DNA from 3 places in the Streptomyces sp. NPDC060198 genome. Region 1 is predicted to be linked to each of the others. Evidence: predicted binding sites of a transcription regulator. Region 1 holds the regulator's gene; each other region holds the start of a gene.
What was found. Region 1 encodes HrcA, which represses chaperone genes, less so after heat shock. Its sites were predicted from a motif close to TTNGCACTCNGNNNNNCNGAGTGCNAA; they were not measured.
Positions count from the first base shown of each region.

Region 1 (6,907 bases):
GTGGAACGTGAAGCACCCGGGGGCTTACGCGCAGGCGCTGTCCGAGGGCCGCTCGCCCGGCGCCGGCCGGGAGATCCTCACCCCCGAGGACCGCCGGGTCGAGCGCGTCCTGCTGGAGCTCCGGCTGCGCGAGGGCTGCCCGCTCTCCCTGCTGAAGCCGGACGGCCTCGCCGCTTCCCGCCGGGTCCTGGCCGAGGGCCTGCTGGAGCCGGGTCCGTACGAGCAGGGCCGCGCGGTCCTCACTCTGCGCGGACGCCTGCTCGCCGACGCGGTCGTGCGGGACCTGGTCGACTGAGCCGTACCCGGCAGGCGGCCGGCCGCCCCGGGCTCACGGCTCGCCCTGGTGGCCGTGGCCGACCCGGGCTGCCCCGCCCGGCCCGGGCTCACGGCGCGCAGACCTTTTCGGTCAGCCTCGCCGCCGGGCCCGCGGGCTTGCCGCAGACGATCGAGCTGACTGCCTTCGCCCCCGGACCGGTGACCTTCACGATGTTGATGCCGTGCAGGTTGTCGGTCACCGTGGCGGGCGAGCCCGCCAGCCTGACCGTCCCGGTGGGCATGTCGTTGAGGTCGACCGTGTGCAGCAGCGCCCAGGTCTCGGCGGCGCTTCTCGGGACGTCGCCCCGGGCGGCGGCGTCGTAGAGCGCGGCCGTCGCGGTGTAGGACATGACGATCTGGCCGCTGGAGAAGAGTTCGTCCCTGTACCCCTCCTGCCCGGCCTCCGGGGCGGCCTGCTCCGTACCCTCCGGGAACAGCGCGCCCAGGGCGGCGCTGGAGCGCGGATAGAAGGCGTCGCCGCGCCCGGGGGCCATCGGGGCGAGCGAGCTGTAGTAGAGGGTGACGTGGCGCGCGAGGTAGTCGCTGCTGTTGAAGCTCGCCTTGGTCAGGTCGTCGCCGGTGAAGACGGTGATGTCCTTGTCCGAGCAGCCGGTGATCCGCGAGAGCCCGTCCATCAGCGGGTTGACGTCCTCGACCCGGCCCGCGAAGTACAGCGCGTCCGGCACCGGCTGCGCCGCGCAGATGTCCCGGAGCGGGTCGCCCAGGGCGGCGGCGCCGTTGGCGGCGAGCGGGTAGGACGCGTTCTCGCCGACGAGGTAACCCGACTCCTGGAGCATCTTCCGCCCCGCGTCGCGCTGTTCGATCGTGTACTGGTCCTTGTCGCCGTTCCCCCTCGCCCGGGAGAGCACCAGCGCGCGGCCGACGTGGTCGGTGGGCAGCAGTGCGCGGGCGATGAGCCCGAGCACGTGCGTCTGCTCCTCGTCGGTCGCCGCGAGTCCGAAGTAGTTCGTGTAGAGGCGGGGCAGGTCGCTGCTGGAGTTGGTGGAGTCGACCACGGCGAGGCCCGCCTTGCGCAGCGCCTCGGTGGCGGCCCCGCTCTCGGTGGTGTTCCGGCCCATGCCCACCACCCCCACGACGTGCGGGTCACGGCGGGCCACCTCGATGATCTTCCGTACGGCGGTGGTCTGCCGCAGCATGTCCTCGCCGCCGTTGGCCGTGAGCACCTTGAGCTTGACGGGGTGCTTGGCGGTGGGGCTGTTGACCAGCTGCTGCTGGAGGTAGACCCCGGTGAGCTCCTCCAGCCCCTTGCGGGTGTCCGCCTCCTTCTCGGCGGTGAGCGGTCCGGCGTAGACCACCGTGACGTACGAGTCGCCGGGGCCGATCGAGGCGTTCTCGTCCCGGATCGCCTGCTCGACGCGTGCGAAGGTCACACCCCGGCCGGAGCCCTTCAGCTGGAGCCCGTTGCCCTCGGCGAACCGCACTTCGTCCGTCGTGGCCACCCCGACGCACTCCCGCGGGCCGTTGCCGGCTCCGCTCCACACGGAGTCCGTGTTCCGGTCGGTCAGCGGTCCGTGGCAGTACGTGTCCTGCCAGTGCCGGCTCCAGAGGAAGGTGCCGAGCAGACTGGTGACGAGGACCAGCGCGACCGTGGTCCGGGACATCACGAACCACGCCCACGTCCGGCGCACCCGCTGCGTGTGCAGCTGGGCGTCCGCGTGGTCGTGCAGCAACTGGGCGGTGGAGAGCGGCAGCCGCAGCACCCACGACAGCGTCGAGGCACCGGCGGGGTTCTGGCCGACGCTCAGGTCGTCCACCCACCGCCGGTAGCGGGCCTGCGCTCCCGCCCACGGCACCCGGCCGCCGGCCGGCGACTGCTCGGGCGGCTGCGAGGGGGTGTGGGTCAGCTCCTCGGCGGCCGGCAGGGAGGCCAGGAACAGCAGCGGGTCGACTTCGCTGCGGCGGGAGCGCACGTTGTTGATCGCGTTGATCAGCAGTACGCCGCCGTTCTCGCCGGTGGCCGTCGGCAGCAGCACCACCGGGGGGACCGTGCGCTTGCTCCGCCGCCAGTCCAGCGCGCGCGGCCGGTAGTTGTGCCGCAGGTCCTCCAGCAGCGCCTGGACCCGCAGCTCCAGGTGGAACTGGCGGGCGGCCGGGTCGCCCTCCTCGGCCTCCGCCACCCGGAGCGCGACGGCGGCGGCGCGGGCCCGGATCACCCGCCACGAGCCGCTCGGCGACAGCCAGGACCAGCCGTCCGAGGGGTACCCGGTGCTGGAGGCGGCGAGCGAGGAGGTGGTGGCGAACCAGCGGCTGGCCCGTCGCAGCCAGAGCAGCGGGGGAGCCGAGGCCGTCAGCAGCCGTACCACCGCCAGGCCGAGCGCCGCGGCGGCGGCCAGCAGCAGGGTGGCGGTCCAGCCGATCTCGCCGATCAGTACGCCGAGCACCGCGATGAACACGGCACCCAGGAAGGTCTCGGGACGGACGGATTCGCGCAGCGAGCGGGACCAGTCGCCGCGCCCGGACCGGGCGGGCCGCCAGCGCAGCGAGCCCAGCTCCTCCAGGATGCGCTCGCCCCGGACGGTGGCGGTGCTCCCGCCCGGCTGCGCGAGCACCTGGGCGGTGGCCTGCTCGATGGCGCCGAGCAGCCGCGACCGGGGGAAGGCGAAGGGCTTGTACTGGCTGCCCTCCCGGGTCTCCCAGGGGTGCTCGGCGAGCCCGCGCACCATGTCCAGCGCCGACTCGTACGCGGACGCGCCCCGGGGCTCCAGCAGCCGCACCGGGACCCGGCGCGGCTCGTTGGCGCGGTACACCAGGTGCGCGATCTCGCGGACCCGGTCGTCGATGTCGGGCGCGGCGCCGATGTCGTCGGCCTGGGCCACCACGATCGGCATCACCGGCCGGTTGATCCGGTACCGGTCGATGAGCGTCTGCACGAGGTGGAACACGGCGGACGCCGCCTCGTTCCCGCCGCTTTCCTGCCAGTCCCCTCGCGCCATCCCCGTAACCCCCGTCGCAGACGAATCCCGCACCCCCAATAAACCGGTCAGGAGTGCGAACCGCAGCGATTTCTCCGGATCGGAACCCGATCCGTGGGAACGGTCACCGAACAGTGCCGCGGGTCACCCGGGAAGGGTGACGAAGTCGATCAATTCTTCCACTCTGCCCAGTAGTTGAGGCTCGATGTCCTTGTACGAGCGGACCCCGGACAGGATGTGCTGCCAGGCCGCCCCGGTGTTCTCCGGCCACCCCAGCGCCCGGCACACCCCGGTCTTCCAGTCCTGCCCGCGCGGTACGGACGGCCAGGAGGCGATACCCACCGAGGCGGGCTTCACGGCCTCCCAGACGTCGATGAAGGGATGTCCGACCACCAGCAGGTGCGGATCGGACACCTCGGCGGCGATGCGGGACTCCTTGGAGCCCGGTACGAGATGGTCCACCAGCACCCCGAGCCGCGCGCCCGGACCCGGCCCGAACTCCCGCACGATCGCCGGGAGATCGTCGATGCCCTCCAGGTACTCCACGACCACCCCCTCGATGCGCAGATCGTCGCCCCACACCCGCTCGACCAGCTCCGCGTCGTGCCGGCCCTCCACGTAGATCCGCCCGGCCCGTGCCACCCGCGCCCGCGCACCCGGCACCGCCACCGACCCGGAGGCCGTACGCGACGGCACCACCGGACCGCCGGACGACGGGCGCACCAGCGTCACCACCCGCCCCTCCAGCAGGAAGCCGCGTGGCTCCATCGGGAACACCCGGTGCTTGCCGAACCGGTCCTCCAGGGTCACCACCGGACCCTGGGCGGACTTCTCGCAGCGGATCACCGCACCGCAGAAGCCGGTGGACACCTCCTCCACGACCAGATCCGGATCGGCGGGCACCTCGGGCACGGGGGCGGACCTCTTCCACGGCGGGGTCAGGTCCGGCTGGTAACTGCGCATGGCACGACGATAATTCGGCCGAAGCCCGGAGCGGGGCTCGCCCCGGCGGGCCCGCCCCCGTCACCCCGTTCCGAAGCGCCCCGCCAGCAGCTCCCGCTGCGCCCGCACGAACGCCGCGTCCACCGCCGCCCCGTGCCCGGGTACGTACACCGCGTCCTGTCCGCCCAACGCCAGCAGTCGGTCCAGGGCGGCGGGCCAGAGGGCCGGCACCGAGTCCGGGCCCGTCTGCGGCTCACCCGACTCCTCGATCAGGTCCCCACAGAGCACCACTGCGGGCGCCCCCGGCGAACCGGGGACCAGGACCGCCAGATCGTGCCCCGTGTGCCCCGGCCCCACGTTGGCCAGCACCACCTCGCGGCCCCCGCCCAGGTCGAGGGTCCAGCGGTGGCACACCTCACGCCCGGGGAACACCAGCGCGTCGACCGCCTGGGCCGCGTCGTGCTCGGGCAGACCGTTGCGCACCGCGTCGGCGTGCATCTCGTCCACCGACCGCCGCATCCGCGTGGCCACCCCGTACGCCCCGAACACCTCGGCGCCCGCGAAGGCGGCCGTACCGAAGACGTGATCGAAGTGCGGATGGCTCAGTGCGACATGGGTCACCCGCCGGCCCAGCAGCCGCTGCGCCTCGATCCGCAGGCCGACGCCCTCACGCAGGCTCGCACCGGTGTCCAGCACCAGCGCGCGGTCCGTCCCGGCCACCAGCGCGGCGGTCGCGTCCCAGCCGGGGAGCCTCCGGCGGCCCACGCCGTGGCCCAACCGCTCCCAGCCCAGCTCTTCCCAAGAGAGGTCCATGAGGAGACGCTATCCGCATCGACCTGCGCGGTCTCGCGGGCCGCGGCCGGTCGCCCTTGCCCGGGGCCCTGTCCACCCCCGTACACTGACCGGGGGAAAGCTGGCACTCAGACGCACAGAGTGCCAGGAAGTAGCCACCACGACCGACAGCTGGAGGTGTGCGCGATGCTCAGCGAACGCAGACTTGAAGTGCTGCGCGCCATCGTCCAGGACTACGTCGGCACCGAGGAGCCGGTCGGCTCCAAGGCGCTCACCGAGCGGCACCGGCTCGGGGTCTCCCCGGCCACCGTCCGCAACGACATGGCGGTGCTGGAGGACGAGGGCTTCATCGCCCAGCCGCACACCAGCGCCGGGCGCATCCCCACGGACAAGGGGTACCGCCTCTTCGTGGACCGGCTCGCGGGCGTCAAGCCCCTGTCGTCGCCGGAGCGCCGGGCGATCCACAACTTCCTGGACTGCGCCGTCGACCTCGACGACGTGGTGGCCCGCACGGTACGGCTGCTCGCGCAGCTGACCAGGCAGGTCGCCATCGTGCAGTACCCCTCGCTGACCCGTTCCACGGTGCGGCACGTGGAGCTGCTGGCCCTGTCACCGGCCAGGCTGATGCTGGTCCTGATCACCGACACCGGCCGGGTCGAACAGCGTATGATCGACTGCCCCGCGCCGTTCGGCGAGACCTCTCTCGCCGATCTGCGGGCCCGGCTCAACAGCCGAGTCGTGGGACGACGCTTCAGCGACGTCCCGCTGCTCGTGCAGGACCTGCCGGATTCCTTCGAGAACGAGGACCGCGGCACGGTCGCCACGGTCCTGACCACTCTCCTCGAAACCCTGGTCGAGGAGACGGAGGAGCGGCTGATGATCGGCGGCACCTCCAACCTCACCCGCTTCGGGCACGACTTCCCCCTGGTGATCCGGCCCGTGCTGGAAGCGCTGGAGGAACAGGTCGTCCTGCTGAAGCTGCTCGGTGAGGCCACGGACTCGGGCATGACCGTACGGATCGGGCACGAGAACGCCCACGAGGGCCTCACCTCCACGTCCGTCGTCACGGTCGGCTACGGTTCGGGCGACGAGGCAGTCGCCAAACTCGGCGTGGTCGGACCGACCCGCATGGACTACCCCGGAACGATGGGAGCGGTACGCGCAGTGGCACGTTACGTCGGACAGATCCTGGCGGAGTCGTAAGTGGCCACCGACTACTACGCCGTGCTCGGCGTACGGCGCGACGCGTCGCAGGACGAGATCAAGAAGGCATTCCGTCGGCTCGCCCGTGAGCTGCACCCGGATGTCAACCCGGACCCGAAGACCCAGGAGCGGTTCAAGGAGATCAACGCCGCTTACGAGGTGCTCTCGGACGCCCAGAAGAAGCAGGTCTACGACCTCGGCGGGGACCCGCTGTCGGCCTCGGGCGGCGGCGGTGGCGCGGGCGGCTTCGGCGCCGGCGGCTTCGGCAACTTCTCCGACATCATGGACGCCTTCTTCGGCACGGCGTCGCAGCGCGGACCCCGTTCGCGCACGCGGCGCGGCCAGGACGCCATGATCCGGCTGGAGATCGACCTCGCCGAGGCGGCCTTCGGGACCACCAAGGACATCCAGGTCGACACCGCCGTCGTCTGCACCACGTGCAGCGGCGAAGGCGCGGCCCCCGGCACCTCGGCCCAGACCTGCGACATGTGTCGCGGGCGCGGCGAGGTGTCCCAGGTCACCCGTTCCTTCCTCGGCCAGGTCATGACCTCGCGGCCCTGCCCGCAGTGCCAGGGATTCGGCACCGTCGTGCCGACCCCCTGCCCGGAGTGCGCCGGTGACGGCCGCATCCGCTCGCGGCGCACCCTCACGGTCAAGATCCCCGCGGGTGTCGACAATGGGACCCGGATCCAGCTGGCAGGCGAAGGCGAGGTCGGCCCCGG
Region 1 is NZ_JBHWZJ010000048.1:23,951-30,857, forward strand. It holds gene hemW (radical SAM family heme chaperone HemW) at 1-295, shown strand, start outside; gene ACFWEP_RS09675 (hypothetical protein) at 384-3,269, opposite strand; gene ACFWEP_RS09680 (DUF3097 domain-containing protein) at 3,393-4,211, opposite strand; gene ACFWEP_RS09685 (MBL fold metallo-hydrolase) at 4,272-5,003, opposite strand; gene hrcA (heat-inducible transcriptional repressor HrcA) at 5,169-6,185, shown strand; gene dnaJ (molecular chaperone DnaJ) at 6,186-6,907, shown strand, end outside.

Region 2 (6,907 bases), on a different contig from region 1:
GGCCAACTCCCGGCTCCGCGCACTGGCCCAGGAGCGCTGCGAGCGCGCCGGAATCCGGCTCCGGGTACCCCGCCCCGGACTCTGCACCGACAACGGCGCGATGGTCGCCGCGCTCGGCGCCGAGATGGTCGCCCGCAACCGGCCCGCCTCCGACTGGGAGCTCTCCGCCGACTCCTCGCTGCCGGTGACCGACCCGCACGTCCCCGGCGCACAGCACGGCCACACCCACGACCACGTGCACGAGGTCAGCAAGGACAACCTGTACTCATGACCGTCGCCCTGATGTGGGAGGCCCGCGCCACCGACGGGCGGGGTACGGAACTGCTGGAGTGGGCCCGCGCCCGCGCCGGCGAACTCGCCCGCACCCCGCTGCGCACCGAGCTGCTGCGCGCCCCGCAGGACCGGGTCCTGGTGATCACCTGGTGGCCGAGGGAGTACGGCGACCAGCTGCCGGAGCTTCCCGAGCCCGACGAGCGGCTGATCACCCGCGCGGTGCACCGCTGGCGCTTCGAGTCGCTGGGGCCGGTCGACTCCTGACGACGGGCTCCTTCCCGGGCCCGCGCGCCGCCGTACGGGCGGTGGGCCCGCGTGTCCGATGAGTTCCGGGGCCGGTCCGGGTCTACCTTCCAGAGCCCCGGGCCGGTGACCGGGTCCGGGCCCGGCGGGACCTCGTGGAGGAGAAGACCATGCAGAAGATCACCCCCTGTCTCTGGTTCGACGGCCGGGCCGCCGAGGCCGCCGACTTCTACGTCTCCGTGTTCGGCGGCGACTCGCGCGTCCTGGAGACCGCCCGCTACCCGGACGCCGGCCCGGCCGAGACCGGCACCGTGATGACCGTCCGCTTCCTCCTGGCAGGCCAGGAGTACCTGGGCCTCAACGGCGGGCCGGCGTTCCACTTCACCGAGGCGCTCTCGCTCTCCGTGGACTGCGCGGACCAGGCCGAGGTGGACCACTTCTGGGCCGCCCTCACCGAGGGCGGTGAGGAGAGCCAGTGCGGCTGGCTCAAGGACAGGTACGGCCTCTCCTGGCAGATCGTGCCGCGCGCGCTCCCCGAGATCCTCGGCGGACCCGACCGGGACCGCGCCGACCGCGCCATGAAGGCGATGATGGGCATGGTCAAGCTCGACGTCCAGACGCTGCTCAACGCCTGAGGGTGGTACCCCGGCGGCGACTCCTGGTGGAAGCGCCGCCGGAACTCGCGGTTCCCTGCGAGGTCGGGCGGGATCACCTTGACGGCCACCGGACGGCGCCCGGGGTGTGCGAGAGGTGGACCTCGCCCATGCCGCCGAAAGCGAGTCTCGCCGTCAGCCGATAACCGGCCACCGTGCGCCGGTCGTTCTCCCCCCGGGGCTGCAACACCCCGTCCGCGTCATGCTGTTGTCGGCCCATGGCTTTGGTTTTTCCCGGTCGACCGTGTGCCTCGGAATGAACGAACGGCACTGTATCGGGACGCGGTTGGGTTCATGGGCCTCTTTGCCGCGTACCGGAAACCGGACGTCGAGCGGTCGCGCGCGGGGTTCCGCGGCGGGTCCTGTGCCGGCTCGGTAGGGTCGGCGCCATGTCGTCCCGTGCCGTGCTGCCGCCACCCCCGCCACCCGTGGAGATCCGCTCCTGGCCCGACCGCTCCTCGCTGCTCGCCGACCGGGCCGCGGTCCTCGGCGAACTGGTGCGTCTGCACGTCGGCGGCGGACGGCTCGCCCTCGTCCTGACCTGGGGCGCAGTGGCCGCTCTCGGCTGGGCGTCCGTCGGCGCGGGGATCGCCTCCTACGAGGAGTCCCTCGATCCGATCAGCGACCTGTTCGCGATCGTCCTGCTCTTCGTGGGCATCGCCCTGTTCGTGCCGGCGGCCGCGTTCTTCGGGCTCGGCGTCGCACGCGCACGCAAGGTCCGGACGCTGCTCGCCGGTTGGGGGACGCTCGACCGCGACCCGGACGGGGACCGGCCGCTGCGGGTGCCCGGCCTCGGGCTCGCCTGGCTGCTGCTGTCCTACGCCCTGTGCGCCGCCGGCCTGTTCACCTGCGTGGCCGTCCCGGCGTCGGCCGCGCCGGGCGAGGACACCTACGGCGTGGTGATCCTGGGCATGGGTGTCGGCCTCTGCGCCTGGATCACCGGCCTGACCTGCGCGGTCACCGCGGTCTCCCATCGCCGCTGGGTGCTGCGCGCACTCGGTGGCCCGGCGGCGGCCGGGCCCGCCGCCTGACCCGGGCGGAGCGCTCAGGCGTCCGGCCGGACCGGGCGGCCGATCAGCATGGTCGGGGCCCCGGCGACCCGGGTCAGCAGGACCGTCGCGGAGTTCGGCCCCGCGAGCTTCATCCGGCGGCGGACCTCCTCCGGTTCCACCGCCGAGCCGCGCTTCTTCACCGTCAGCACCCCCACCTCCCGTTCCCGCAGCAGCGCCTTCAGCCGCTTCATGTTGAAGGGGAGCTGGTCGGTGATCTCGTACGCGGAGGTGTACGGGGAGGCGTACGGCCGGTCGCTGGTGACGTAGGCGATCGTCTCGTCGATCAGCCGCCCGCCGCACCGGGCCACGACGTCGGCGACCAGGCTGGCCCGGATCACCGCGCCGTCCGGCTCGTACAGGTAGCGGCCGACCGGCCCGACCGGCGGGGCCGGCAGCGGGGAGCGGGTGGCGAGGGTGGCCCCGGACGGCAGCAGGGTCGCCCGGTAGGAACCGGCCTCGAAGCCCTCGCCGTACCAGAGCACCGCCTCCTTCACGTCCCCGCCGTCCGAGATCCACTCGGCCTCGGCCTCCGGGCCGATCGCCTCGTGCGGGATGCCCGGTGCGATCTTCAGTGCCGCGCGCGGGGCCTTCAGTGCGGCGGCGGTCGCCCAGGACAGCGGGGGCGAGTACGCCTCAGGGTCGAAGATCCGGCCGCGTCCGCCGCGCCGGGCGGGGTCGACGAAGACGGCGTCGTACGGGGAGGTGTCGATGTCGGTCACGTCGGCGCACCGGACCTCGATCAGGCCGGACAGGCCGAGGGCCTCGGCGTTGGCGCGGGCCACCTCCGCGGTGAGCGGGTCGCGGTCGACCGCGAGCACCGCGATGCCGGCACGGGCCAGCGCGATCGCGTCACCACCGATGCCGCAGCACAGGTCCGCCACCCGGCGCACCCCGCCGAGCGCGGCGAACCGTCCGGCGCGGTAGGTGGCGACCGAGGTGCGGGTGGCCTGCTCGACGCCGTTGGGCGTGAAGTACATCCGGTACGCGTCATCGGCGCCGAACTTCGCCACCGCCCGCTGCCGCAGCCGGGCCTGTCCCAGCGCGGCCGAGACCAGGTCGGGGGCGTGGTCGCGGCGCAGCCGGGTGGCGGTGGCCAGCTCGCGCGCCGGGTCGTGGTCCCGCAGTCCGTCCAGGAGGGCGGCGCCTTCGGGCGTACGCAGGGCGGCGAAGGAGGCGAGCGGGTCGGCGGGGCCGTCGACGGCGGGGAGAGGAGCGTTCACCCGTCCCATTGTGGGCCAGCGGCAGGCGCGGGCCGTTCCGGGCCGCCTGCCCCGCCCCACGGGCTGTGCGCCAGGCGGGGGACGCCGCCGGACGCCCGGCGGTGTCGGGTCGGGGCGCCGGGGGAGGGCTGGCAGGATGCGGCGCCATGCAACTAGTACGACAAAAAGAAAAAAGAACGGCGAAGCGGGGCAGATCCGGCACGGTCGCCCTCGTGGCCCTGCTAGGCGCCGCTCTCGCCTCCGGATGCGGCCAGGGCTCCCCGGGCGCCGGCCACCACTCCCGCCAGGGCGCGGCGGGCGCGGGCGGCCGGGCGGCGGCCGGAGCGGCTCCGCAGGCCGCCCCGGTCAGCGCCCTCCTCTCCTACGCGGAGCGGCTGAAGCGACGCCAGGCGCAGCGGGTCGCGGTCGCCAGGAAGTGGGGGCTGGCGGACGTCCCGCTGGCCGCCCCGGCGCCGCCCGCCGAGAAGCCGCGGATCACCAGCCGCGAGGGGTTCGAGGTCGACGACGGCGAGGACCTGCCGCAGGTGTTCACGACCGTCCCCACCGACGAGCGGATCGTCTTCCTCACCATCGACGACGGGGCCGAGAAGGACCCCCAATTCCTGCGGATGATGGACGAGCTGAAGATCCCGTACAGCGCCTTCCTCAGCGACTACCTCGCGAGCGAGGACTACGGCTACTTCGCCCGGATGCAGGAGAAGGGGGTCACGCTCAACAACCACACCCTCACCCACCCCTACCTGCCCGGCCTCTCCTACGCACAGCAGAAGAAGGAGATCTGCGACCAGCAGGACAGGATCGAGAAGCACTTCGGCAAGCGACCGGTGCTGCTCCGGCCGCCGTACGGCAACTACAACCGCGACACCCTCGTCGTCGCCAAGTCCTGCGGGATCAAGGCCGTGCCGCTCTGGGCGGAGGAGGCGTTCCCCGACCACATGGACTGGCGGGAGTGGGACCGGGACCTGCACCCCGGCGACATCGTCCTCACCCACTTCCAGGGGCGCGAGCAGTGGAAGGGGACCATGACCGACATGGTCCGCAACGTCATGAAGGTCATCACGGACAAGGGGTACGCGGTCGCCCGGCTGGAGGACTACGTCTGACCCCCGGGCGGGACCGCGGCGGCGCCTGCCGCCCCCGCGCCGTCTTCACGGGCGCCCGGAGGCTCCCCGCCGGCACCGGGCCTGCGCGTCGTCAGGGCGCGCACCCCCGCGAGGAACCCGGGCACACGTCCCCCCGGACGGCCCGCCCCGGGGGGCGGCCGACGCCACGCGCGGGTACTCAATTGGCACTCCGCTTGACCGAGTGCTAATCGCAGTCATAGTCTCGGTGCTGGCACTCCCCCCTGGAGAGTGCCAGCAGTACCGTGCGACAGGGCAGGTCCGGCACCCGCGACGACGGATCCGGCCCGGTCGCCGACCCAGACTGTTAAACCCCGTGAGATCTCCGAAGGGGGAGACCGGATCGTGTCGACCACCAGCTCCAAGGTTGCGATCAAGCCGCTCGAGGACCGCATTGTGGTCCAGCCGCTCGACGCCGAGCAGACCACGGCTTCCGGCCTGGTCATTCCGGACACCGCCAAGGAGAAGCCCCAGGAGGGCGTCGTCCTGGCCGTGGGCCCGGGCCGCTTCGAGAACGGCGAGCGCCTTCCGCTCGACGTCAAGACCGGCGATGTCGTCCTGTACAGCAAGTACGGCGGCACCGAGGTGAAGTACAACGGCGAGGAGTACCTCGTCCTCTCGGCGCGCGACGTCCTCGCGATCATCGAGAAGTAATTCACCCACATTTGCTGTGTGTTCTGCGCCCCTGGCCCCCTGCGAAATAACTAGCCGGGTGGCGAGGGGCGCAGTTCGTTCGAGAGGGAAAACAGCCCATGGCGAAGATTCTGAAGTTCGACGAGGACGCCCGTCGCGCCCTTGAGCGCGGCGTCAACAAGCTTGCCGACACGGTCAAGGTGACGATCGGCCCCAAGGGCCGCAACGTCGTCATCGACAAGAAGTTCGGCGCGCCCACCATCACCAACGACGGTGTCACCATCGCGCGCGAGGTCGAGCTCGACGACCCGTTCGAGAACCTCGGTGCCCAGCTGGTGAAGGAGGTCGCCACCAAGACCAACGACGTCGCCGGTGACGGCACCACCACCGCCACCGTGCTCGCCCAGGCGCTCGTCCGCGAGGGTCTGCGCAACGTCGCCGCGGGCGCCTCCCCGGCCTCCCTGAAGAAGGGCATCGACGCCGCGGTCAAGGCCGTGTCCGAGGAGCTCCTCGCGACCGCCCGCCCGATCGAGGACAAGTCCGACATCGCCGCCGTGGCCGCGCTGTCCGCGCAGGACCCGCAGGTCGGCGAGCTCATCGCGGACGCGATGGACAAGGTCGGCAAGGACGGTGTCATCACCGTCGAGGAGTCCAACACCTTCGGCCTGGACCTCGAGTTCACCGAGGGCATGGCCTTCGACAAGGGCTACCTGTCCCCGTACATGGTGACCGACCAGGAGCGTATGGAGGCCGTCCTCGACGACCCGTACATCCTGATCCACCAGGGCAAGATCGGCTCGATCCAGGAGCTGCTCCCGCTGCTGGAGAAGGTCATCCAGGCCGGCGGCTCCAAGCCCCTGCTGATCATCGCCGAGGACGTCGAGGGCGAGGCGCTCTCCACCCTCGTCGTCAACAAGATCCGTGGCACCTTCAACGCCGTCGCGGTGAAGGCCCCGGGCTTCGGCGACCGCCGCAAGGCCATGCTCGGCGACATCGCCACCCTCACGGGTGCGACCGTCATCGCCGAGGAGGTCGGCCTCAAGCTCGACCAGGCCGGTCTGGACGTGCTGGGCACCGCCCGCCGCGTGACCGTCTCCAAGGACGACACGACCATCGTCGACGGTGGCGGCGACGCCGCTGACGTCAAGGGCCGCGTCAACCAGATCAAGGCCGAGATCGAGAACACGGACTCCGACTGGGACCGCGAGAAGCTCCAGGAGCGCCTCGCGAAGCTGGCCGGCGGCGTGTGCGTGATCCGTGTCGGTGCCGCCACCGAGGTCGAGCTCAAGGAGAAGAAGCACCGTCTGGAGGACGCCATCTCCGCGACCCGCGCCGCGGTCGAGGAGGGCATCGTCTCCGGTGGTGGCTCTTCCCTCGTCCACGCCGTCAAGGTCCTGGAGGGCAACCTCGGCAAGACCGGCGACGAGGCCACCGGTGTCGCGGTCGTGCGCCGCGCCGCCGTCGAGCCGCTGCGCTGGATCGCCGAGAACGCCGGCCTCGAGGGTTACGTCATCACCTCGAAGGTCTCCGAGCTCGACAAGGGCCAGGGCTTCAACGCCGCCACCGGCGAGTACGGCGACCTGATCAAGGCCGGCGTCATCGACCCGGTCAAGGTCACCCGCTCCGCCCTGGAGAACGCCGCGTCCATCGCGTCGCTGCTGCTCACGACCGAGACCCTGGTCGTCGAGAAGCCGGCCGAGGAAGAGGCCGAG
Region 2 is NZ_JBHWZJ010000036.1:88-6,994, reverse strand. It holds gene tsaD (tRNA (adenosine(37)-N6)-threonylcarbamoyltransferase complex transferase subunit TsaD) at 1-271, shown strand, start outside; gene ACFWEP_RS07925 (hypothetical protein) at 268-537, shown strand; gene ACFWEP_RS07920 (VOC family protein) at 687-1,151, shown strand; gene ACFWEP_RS07915 (hypothetical protein) at 1,559-2,200, shown strand; gene ACFWEP_RS07910 (methyltransferase domain-containing protein) at 2,215-3,450, opposite strand; gene ACFWEP_RS07905 (polysaccharide deacetylase family protein) at 3,588-4,544, shown strand; gene groES (co-chaperone GroES) at 4,908-5,216, shown strand; gene groL (chaperonin GroEL) at 5,315-6,907, shown strand, end outside.
Region 2: groES (co-chaperone GroES) is a predicted target of HrcA. The motif match lies at 4,727-4,753, and genes of this name have one in related genera.

Region 3 (6,907 bases), on a different contig from region 1:
GGCCGGTCACGACGTGGTCCGCCCGCAGAAGCCGAACACGATCGCCAAGTCGCTCGCGATCGGCAACCCGGCCGACGGCCCGTACGTCCTGGACATCGCCCGCCGCACCGGTGGTGCGGTGGAGGACGTCGACGACGAGCAGGTCGTGGACGCGATCAAGCTCCTCGCCCGCACCGAGGGCATCTTCGCGGAGACCGCCGGCGGTGTGACCGTCGGCGTGACGCGGAAGCTGATCGAGGCCGGTCTGCTCGACCCGACGCTGACCACCGTCGTCCTGAACACCGGCGACGGCCTGAAGACCCTGGACGCGGTCTCCCCGACCACCGGTCTGACGGCGACCATCCGCCCGAGCCTGGACGCGTTCCGCGACGCGGGCCTCGCGGCGCACTGACCACCCCAGAACCGAGGAAGGCAATCCCCATGAGCGTCAAGGTCCGCATCCCCACCATCCTGCGCACGTACACCGGCGGCCAGGCCGAGGTCTCGGCCGAGGGCACCGTCCTCTCCGAGGTCATCGAGTCCCTGGAGAAGGACCACCCGGGCATCGCCGCGCGCGTCCTGGACGACCAGGGCAAGCTGCGCCGCTTCGTCAACGTGTACGTCAACGACGACGACGTCCGCTTCGAGGGCGGCCTCCAGGCGGCCACGCCGGACGGCGCCGGCGTCTCGATCATCCCCGCCGTCGCGGGCGGCTGCTGACCGTACGGCCGCTCGACGGCACGCCACACCAAGGACATTGCCCCCTTCGCGTACGACGCGGAGGGGGCAATTCCGTAGGATTGAGCGCGGTACAGTTGGGGAAGCCCCCTCCGCCGCTCGTGTCGAGCATGTGCGAGATCGCGCCGCGGCGCGACAAGAAGCAGCCAAAGTCCGGATGCCCTCTGTGCCTTAAGTGGCCTTTGTCTGGCCCGACTTGCCCAAGATTCTCAGCAAATCCTCATGTTCGGGCGTTCCGGCACGCTCAGAATTCCCGTCCGATTGACCTGTTGCAGAGGGCAGTTGGGCAGATACATTCGGCCGCGGTCGAGGCGTTCCGGCGCACGCACCCTCTCCTGTCGGAGGGTGAGTTCTGACCCGGGTCCGCGAAGTGCGGTCCTGTGCAGGGGCCAGAAATAGGGGAGTTAGGCATGGCTCAGGGCACCGTCAAGTGGTTCAACGCGGAGAAGGGGTACGGCTTCATCGCGGTCGACGGTGGTGCGGATGTTTTCGTCCACTACAGCGCGATCCAGATGGACGGGTACCGCACCCTCGAAGAGGGTCAGCGAGTTGAATTCGAGATCTCGCAGGGCCAGAAGGGGCCGCAGGCGGACATGGTCAAGCTCGCCGTGGGCTGAGTTGGACGCGGTCGGCAACGATATTTCTTCACCACGCAGGGCCCGTTCCCCCAGGGGACGGGCCCTGCGTGGTTTCGCGTTTTCCGTGCCAGGAGGGCGTTCCGCGGGGCCGGGGGCCGCCCGGAGGCTGCCTCGGGCTTGTCCCCAGGACGAGGAGGACGCTTGCACTCGCAGGGGTCGAGTGCTAATCATTGGCGTTAGCACTCTCCAGGTGAGAGTGACAGAAACTTGGACCGGGCCGGTGAGGCCCGCAGGCGCGGCGGGGCAAGGAACCGCCGGGCACGCAGGCCGTCCGTCGCGGGCGCCACTCGGTCCGGAGCAATCCACCCCGTCCGGGAGGACCACTTCACATGGCCAAGATCATCGCGTTCGACGAGGAGGCACGGCGCGGTCTCGAGCGCGGGATGAACCAGCTCGCCGACGCCGTCAAGGTCACCCTCGGCCCCAAGGGCCGTAACGTCGTCCTCGAGAAGAAGTGGGGCGCGCCCACGATCACCAACGATGGTGTTTCCATCGCCAAGGAGATCGAGCTCGAGGACCCTTACGAGAAGATCGGTGCGGAGCTGGTCAAGGAGGTCGCCAAGAAGACGGACGACGTCGCCGGCGACGGTACGACCACCGCCACCGTTCTCGCCCAGGCGCTCGTCCGCGAGGGTCTGCGCAACGTCGCCGCCGGTGCCAACCCGATGGCCCTCAAGCGGGGCATCGAGAAGGCCGTCGAGGCCGTCTCCGCCGCTCTGCTGGAGCAGGCCAAGGACGTGGAGACCAAGGAGCAGATCGCTTCGACCGCCTCCATCTCCGCCGCCGACACCGAGATCGGCGCCAAGATCGCCGAGGCGATGGACAAGGTCGGCAAGGAAGGCGTCATCACCGTCGAGGAGTCCCAGACCTTCGGTCTGGAGCTGGAACTCACCGAGGGCATGCGCTTCGACAAGGGCTACATCTCGGCGTACTTCGCGACCGACATGGAGCGTATGGAGACGTCCTTCGACGACCCGTACATCCTCATCGTCAACTCGAAGATCTCCAACGTGAAGGACCTCCTTCCGCTGCTGGAGAAGGTCATGCAGTCGGGCAAGCCCCTGCTGATCATCGCCGAGGACGTCGAGGGCGAGGCCCTGTCGACCCTGGTCGTCAACAAGATCCGTGGCACCTTCAAGTCCGTCGCCGTCAAGGCTCCGGGCTTCGGTGACCGCCGCAAGGCCATGCTCGGTGACATCGCCATCCTCACGGGCGGCACGGTCATCTCCGAGGAGGTCGGCCTCAAGCTGGAGAACGCGGGTCTCGACCTGCTGGGCTCCGCGCGCAAGGTCGTCATCACCAAGGACGAGACCACGATCGTCGACGGTGCCGGCGAGAGCGAGCAGGTTCAGGGTCGCGTCAAGCAGATCCGTGCCGAGATCGAGAACTCCGACTCGGACTACGACCGCGAGAAGCTCCAGGAGCGTCTGGCGAAGCTGGCCGGCGGCGTGGCCGTCATCAAGGCCGGTGCCGCCACCGAGGTCGAGCTCAAGGAGCGCAAGCACCGCATCGAGGACGCGGTGCGCAACGCCAAGGCCGCCGTCGAGGAGGGCATCGTCGCCGGTGGTGGCGTGGCTCTGCTCCAGGCGTCCGCCGTCTTCGAGAAGCTCGACCTGACGGGCGACGAGGCCACCGGTGCCAACGCCGTCAAGCTCGCGCTGGAGGCCCCGCTCAAGCAGATCGCCGTCAACGGTGGTCTTGAGGGTGGCGTCGTCGTGGAGAAGGTCCGCAACCTGCCGATCGGTCACGGCCTCAACGCCGCGACCGGCGAGTACGTCGACATGATCGCCGAGGGCATCATCGACCCGGCGAAGGTCACGCGCTCCGCTCTGCAGAACGCCGCGTCCATCGCCGCGCTGTTCCTCACCACCGAGGCCGTCATCGCCGACAAGCCCGAGAAGGCCGGCGCGGCCGCCCCGGGTGGCATGCCGGGCGGTGACATGGACTTCTGATCCCCTTCAGGGATCGGTGGTTCCACCCCCGCAGCATCCAGCTGTAGCTTCGGCCCCCAGGATTCGTCCTGGGGGCCGAAGTGTTTTCTCCCGTCGCGATCCAGGCCGCGATCCAGGCCGCGAATCAGGCCGCGATCCAGGCCGGGGCCGGGCAGGGGATCAGGCCGGGCGGACCGAGTGGTACGCCGTGATGGCGTCGCGCTGGTACTCGGCGAGGCCCGGAGCGATGGCTTCGTATGCCGCGCGCCACTGCGGGTTCTCCACGCACGAGCTCCCGATCGCCAGGTGCTCCTCAGCGGTGACGGGGCGCAGCTCGTTCACCGCCCTGAACTGCGCGTCCACGTGCTCCCGCACCTGCACCGAGTCGGCGGGCAGGCCGTCGGTCAGGAATTCGGCGAGCCGGATCATCTGCTCCGTACGCTTCCGCTGCCCGGCCGTGATCTCGGCCTCGGTCAGGCCGGAGGTGTGCCGCTCGACCGCTTCGGCGTGCGCGGGGAAGTCTCGCAGGCTCTCCTCGTACTGCGCGGGGCGAACGCCCTCGAAGAGGTTCTCGGGTCGGTTGATGGTGGTCATGGTGCCGTCCTCTCGGGAGTGTTCCAGCTGACGGATGGTGCGGGAGACGGCTGCGGCCAGGATGCCGAGGCGGTCGCGTTCGGCCAGCAGCCGACGGTGGTGGCCGCGCAGGGCCGCCAGTTCGTCGACCTGATCGGCCAGGATGCGGCCGATCTCGGGCAGTCCGACGCCGAGGCTCCGCAGCACGAGGATCTGCTGCAGCCGCAGCAGTTGGCGCTCCCCGTAGACGCGGTGCCCGTTCGAGCCGGTGCCGGCGGGCGGCAGCAGTCCGATCTCGTCGTAATGCCGCAGGGTCCGTGCGGTCACCCCGGACATCCGGGCGACCTCCGCGATGGGCCAGGCCATGGCCGTCTCCTTCACGCGCCGCTTGTGCACGGCCGATCGTTCACCCGCCGCCGAGCTGGGAACGAATTTCTGGTACGGGCCGATGGGTCTCGCCCCGTACGGGCCCGGTTTCTTCCGGCCCCCAGAACGACGGTAGAAGCTGCCGCAGCGGCAGCCGCAAGCCCGTGAAGGCTCTTCGCGACGGGTGTTCCTACTCCGCGTCCAGCGCCGACAGATGACGGGTGAAGTCGTCCACGAGCCGCCCCAGCAACCGGCCCAGCTCCCGGCGGTCCTGGTCGGACCAGTCGGCCAGCGCTCCACCGAACCAGCCGAGGATGGTCCGCATGTAGCGCTCGGCGCCGGCCGCGCCTTCCGGTGTCGGCTCGATGAGCCGGGCGCGCTGGTCGTCGGGGTCGGTGACCCGGCGGACCAGGCCGCGCTTCTCCAGCCCGTTGACCTGCCGTGTGACGTGCGGTCCGACCACCTGCATGCGGGTCGCGATCTCGCCGATGCGCAGCGGGGTTCCGGCCATGTGCAGGGTGACCAGTACGGACATCGACGGGCGCTCCAGGGCGAGTCCGGCGGTCTCCATCGCGTGCTCGGTCAGCCGCCCCTTGTTGAGGGTGTTGCTGAGCTGGGCCATGCGCGGCAGCACCTCGGCCACCAGGTCGAACGCCGCGTCGGAGCCGGCCGGCGGGCCTGCGGCGTCTTCGCGGTCTGCCGCGTGCGGCTCCTGGGCATCCATGCCCGCTCCTTTTGGATAGCTAAGTTAGGTATATAGTCGGGTCCGGTGGCAATGCCGCACGGGTTCTCGCGCCCGTAAAAAAGATACCTAAGTTACGTAGATGGCGGGAGTCTGCGTGCCTGTCGAGAGGGGACACCTCATGACCAGCACCTACGGTACGGAATCCGGTCGCGGTACGGACGGCGCGGCCGGTACGGACACCTCCGCGCCCCGCGCGCGCAGCGTCCTGATCTCCGGCGCCAGCATCGCGGGCCCCGCGCTGGCCTACTGGCTGCACCGGTACGGCTTCGCGGTCACGGTGGTCGAGAAGGCGGACGCCGTACGCGGCGGCGGCTACCCCATCGACATCCGGGGCACCGCCCTGGAGGTCGTGGAGCGGATGGGACTGCTGCCCGGGGTGCGGGCCGCGCACGTGGACAGCCGGCAGGTGTCGTTCCTGGGGCCGGACGGTTCGGTGCGGGCCGCGATCCGGCCGGAGACCATGACAGGCGGGGTGGAGGGACGGGACGTGGAAGTGCGCCGGGGAGACCTCGCCGACCTCCTGTACGGCCTCGTCCGCGACGACGTCGAGTTCCTCTTCGGCGACTCGATCGCGACGCTGGACGACCGGGGCCACGGGGACGGCCGGGGTCGCCGGGACGGGGACGGCCGGGGCGACGGCGACAGGGGTGACAGCCGGGACGGGGGCGTGGACGTGGTGTTCCGCAGCGGAGCCCGGCGCACGTTCGACCTGGTCGTGGGGGCGGACGGCATCCACTCGCACACCCGGGGGCTGGTGATGGGGCCCGAGGAGCGCTTCCACCGCTCCCTCGGCCAGTGCTTCGCCGGTTTCACCCTGCCCAACGACTTCGGCCTCCGCCACGAGGGCGTCATCCGCAACACTCCGGGCAAGGGCGCGGTCCTGTACGCCGTGGAGGAGACCGAGGACCTGCACGGCTTCCTGGTGTTCGCCTCGGACCTGGTGGAGTCGACGGTGCCGCTGACGGCGTTCCGCGACCCGGCCGCCCAGCGCGAGCTCGTCGCCTCCGTCTTCGCCGACGAGGGCTGGGAGGTCCCGCGCATGGTCACCGCCATGCGCGCGGCGGACGACCTCTTCTTCGACGTGGCCGGGCAGATCCACCTCCCGTCCTGGTCCACGGGCCGGGTCGCGCTCGTCGGCGACGCCGCGTACGCCCCGTCCTTCTTCTCCGGGCAGGGATCGAGCATCGCGCTGATCGGGGCGTACGTCCTCGCCGGTGAGCTGGCCACGCACCCGGACCACACGGCCGCGTTCGCCGCGTACGAGAGCGGGCTGCGGGAGTTCGTGGAGGCCAACCAGGCCCTGGCGCACAGCGGGCTCGCCGTCCTCGCGCCGCGTACCGCCGAGGATCTCGCGGCGCGCGACAAGGCCCTTGCCGAGCCGACGCTCGCCTCCGGCGAGGAGGGGCGGAGCATCAACTCGGCTCTGGAGTTGCGTGATTACGCGGCGGGCGCGGGCGTCTTGAACGGTGCGGCCTGACGGGGACGGTTCCACGTGGCCGAGAGCGGTCGGCTGAGCGATCGGGCGACCGACCGGCGCGTCGTGCTTCCCTCGGGCCCTGTCGGTCGGGATCGTCTCAGGGACCGTTCGTCGAGCCGACTGGTCCGGTCGGGGGCCGGTTCGGAAACCGGTTCGGAAACCGGTTCGGAAACCGGTTCGGAGGCCGGGGTCGGGAGTCCGGGGTCGGAAGTCCGGAAAGATTTCTCGTCCGGTGATGTCGAGAACCCGTGACCGGCTCCGTCCCCGTAGTGAACGCGCCCACGGACACGGACGCGAGGAACACGGACACGGACGCGAGGAACGCGACCACGGATGCGACCGCTCACACGGCCGCCGCAGTGAGGAGAGACGCCATGGCGAAGTACCTGATGCTCAAGCACTACCGGGGCGCCCCGGCCCCGGCCAACGACGTGCCGATGGACCAGTGGACCCCGGAGGA
Region 3 is NZ_JBHWZJ010000015.1:13,825-20,731, reverse strand. It holds gene thrC (threonine synthase) at 1-391, shown strand, start outside; gene ACFWEP_RS04160 (MoaD/ThiS family protein) at 421-699, shown strand; gene ACFWEP_RS04155 (cold-shock protein) at 1,128-1,334, shown strand; gene groL (chaperonin GroEL) at 1,685-3,307, shown strand; gene ACFWEP_RS04145 (MerR family transcriptional regulator) at 3,467-4,225, opposite strand; gene ACFWEP_RS04140 (MarR family winged helix-turn-helix transcriptional regulator) at 4,416-4,949, opposite strand; gene ACFWEP_RS04135 (FAD-dependent oxidoreductase) at 5,089-6,447, shown strand; gene ACFWEP_RS04130 (YciI family protein) at 6,822-6,907, shown strand, end outside.
Region 3: groL (chaperonin GroEL) is a predicted target of HrcA. The motif match lies at 1,496-1,522, and genes of this name have one in related genera.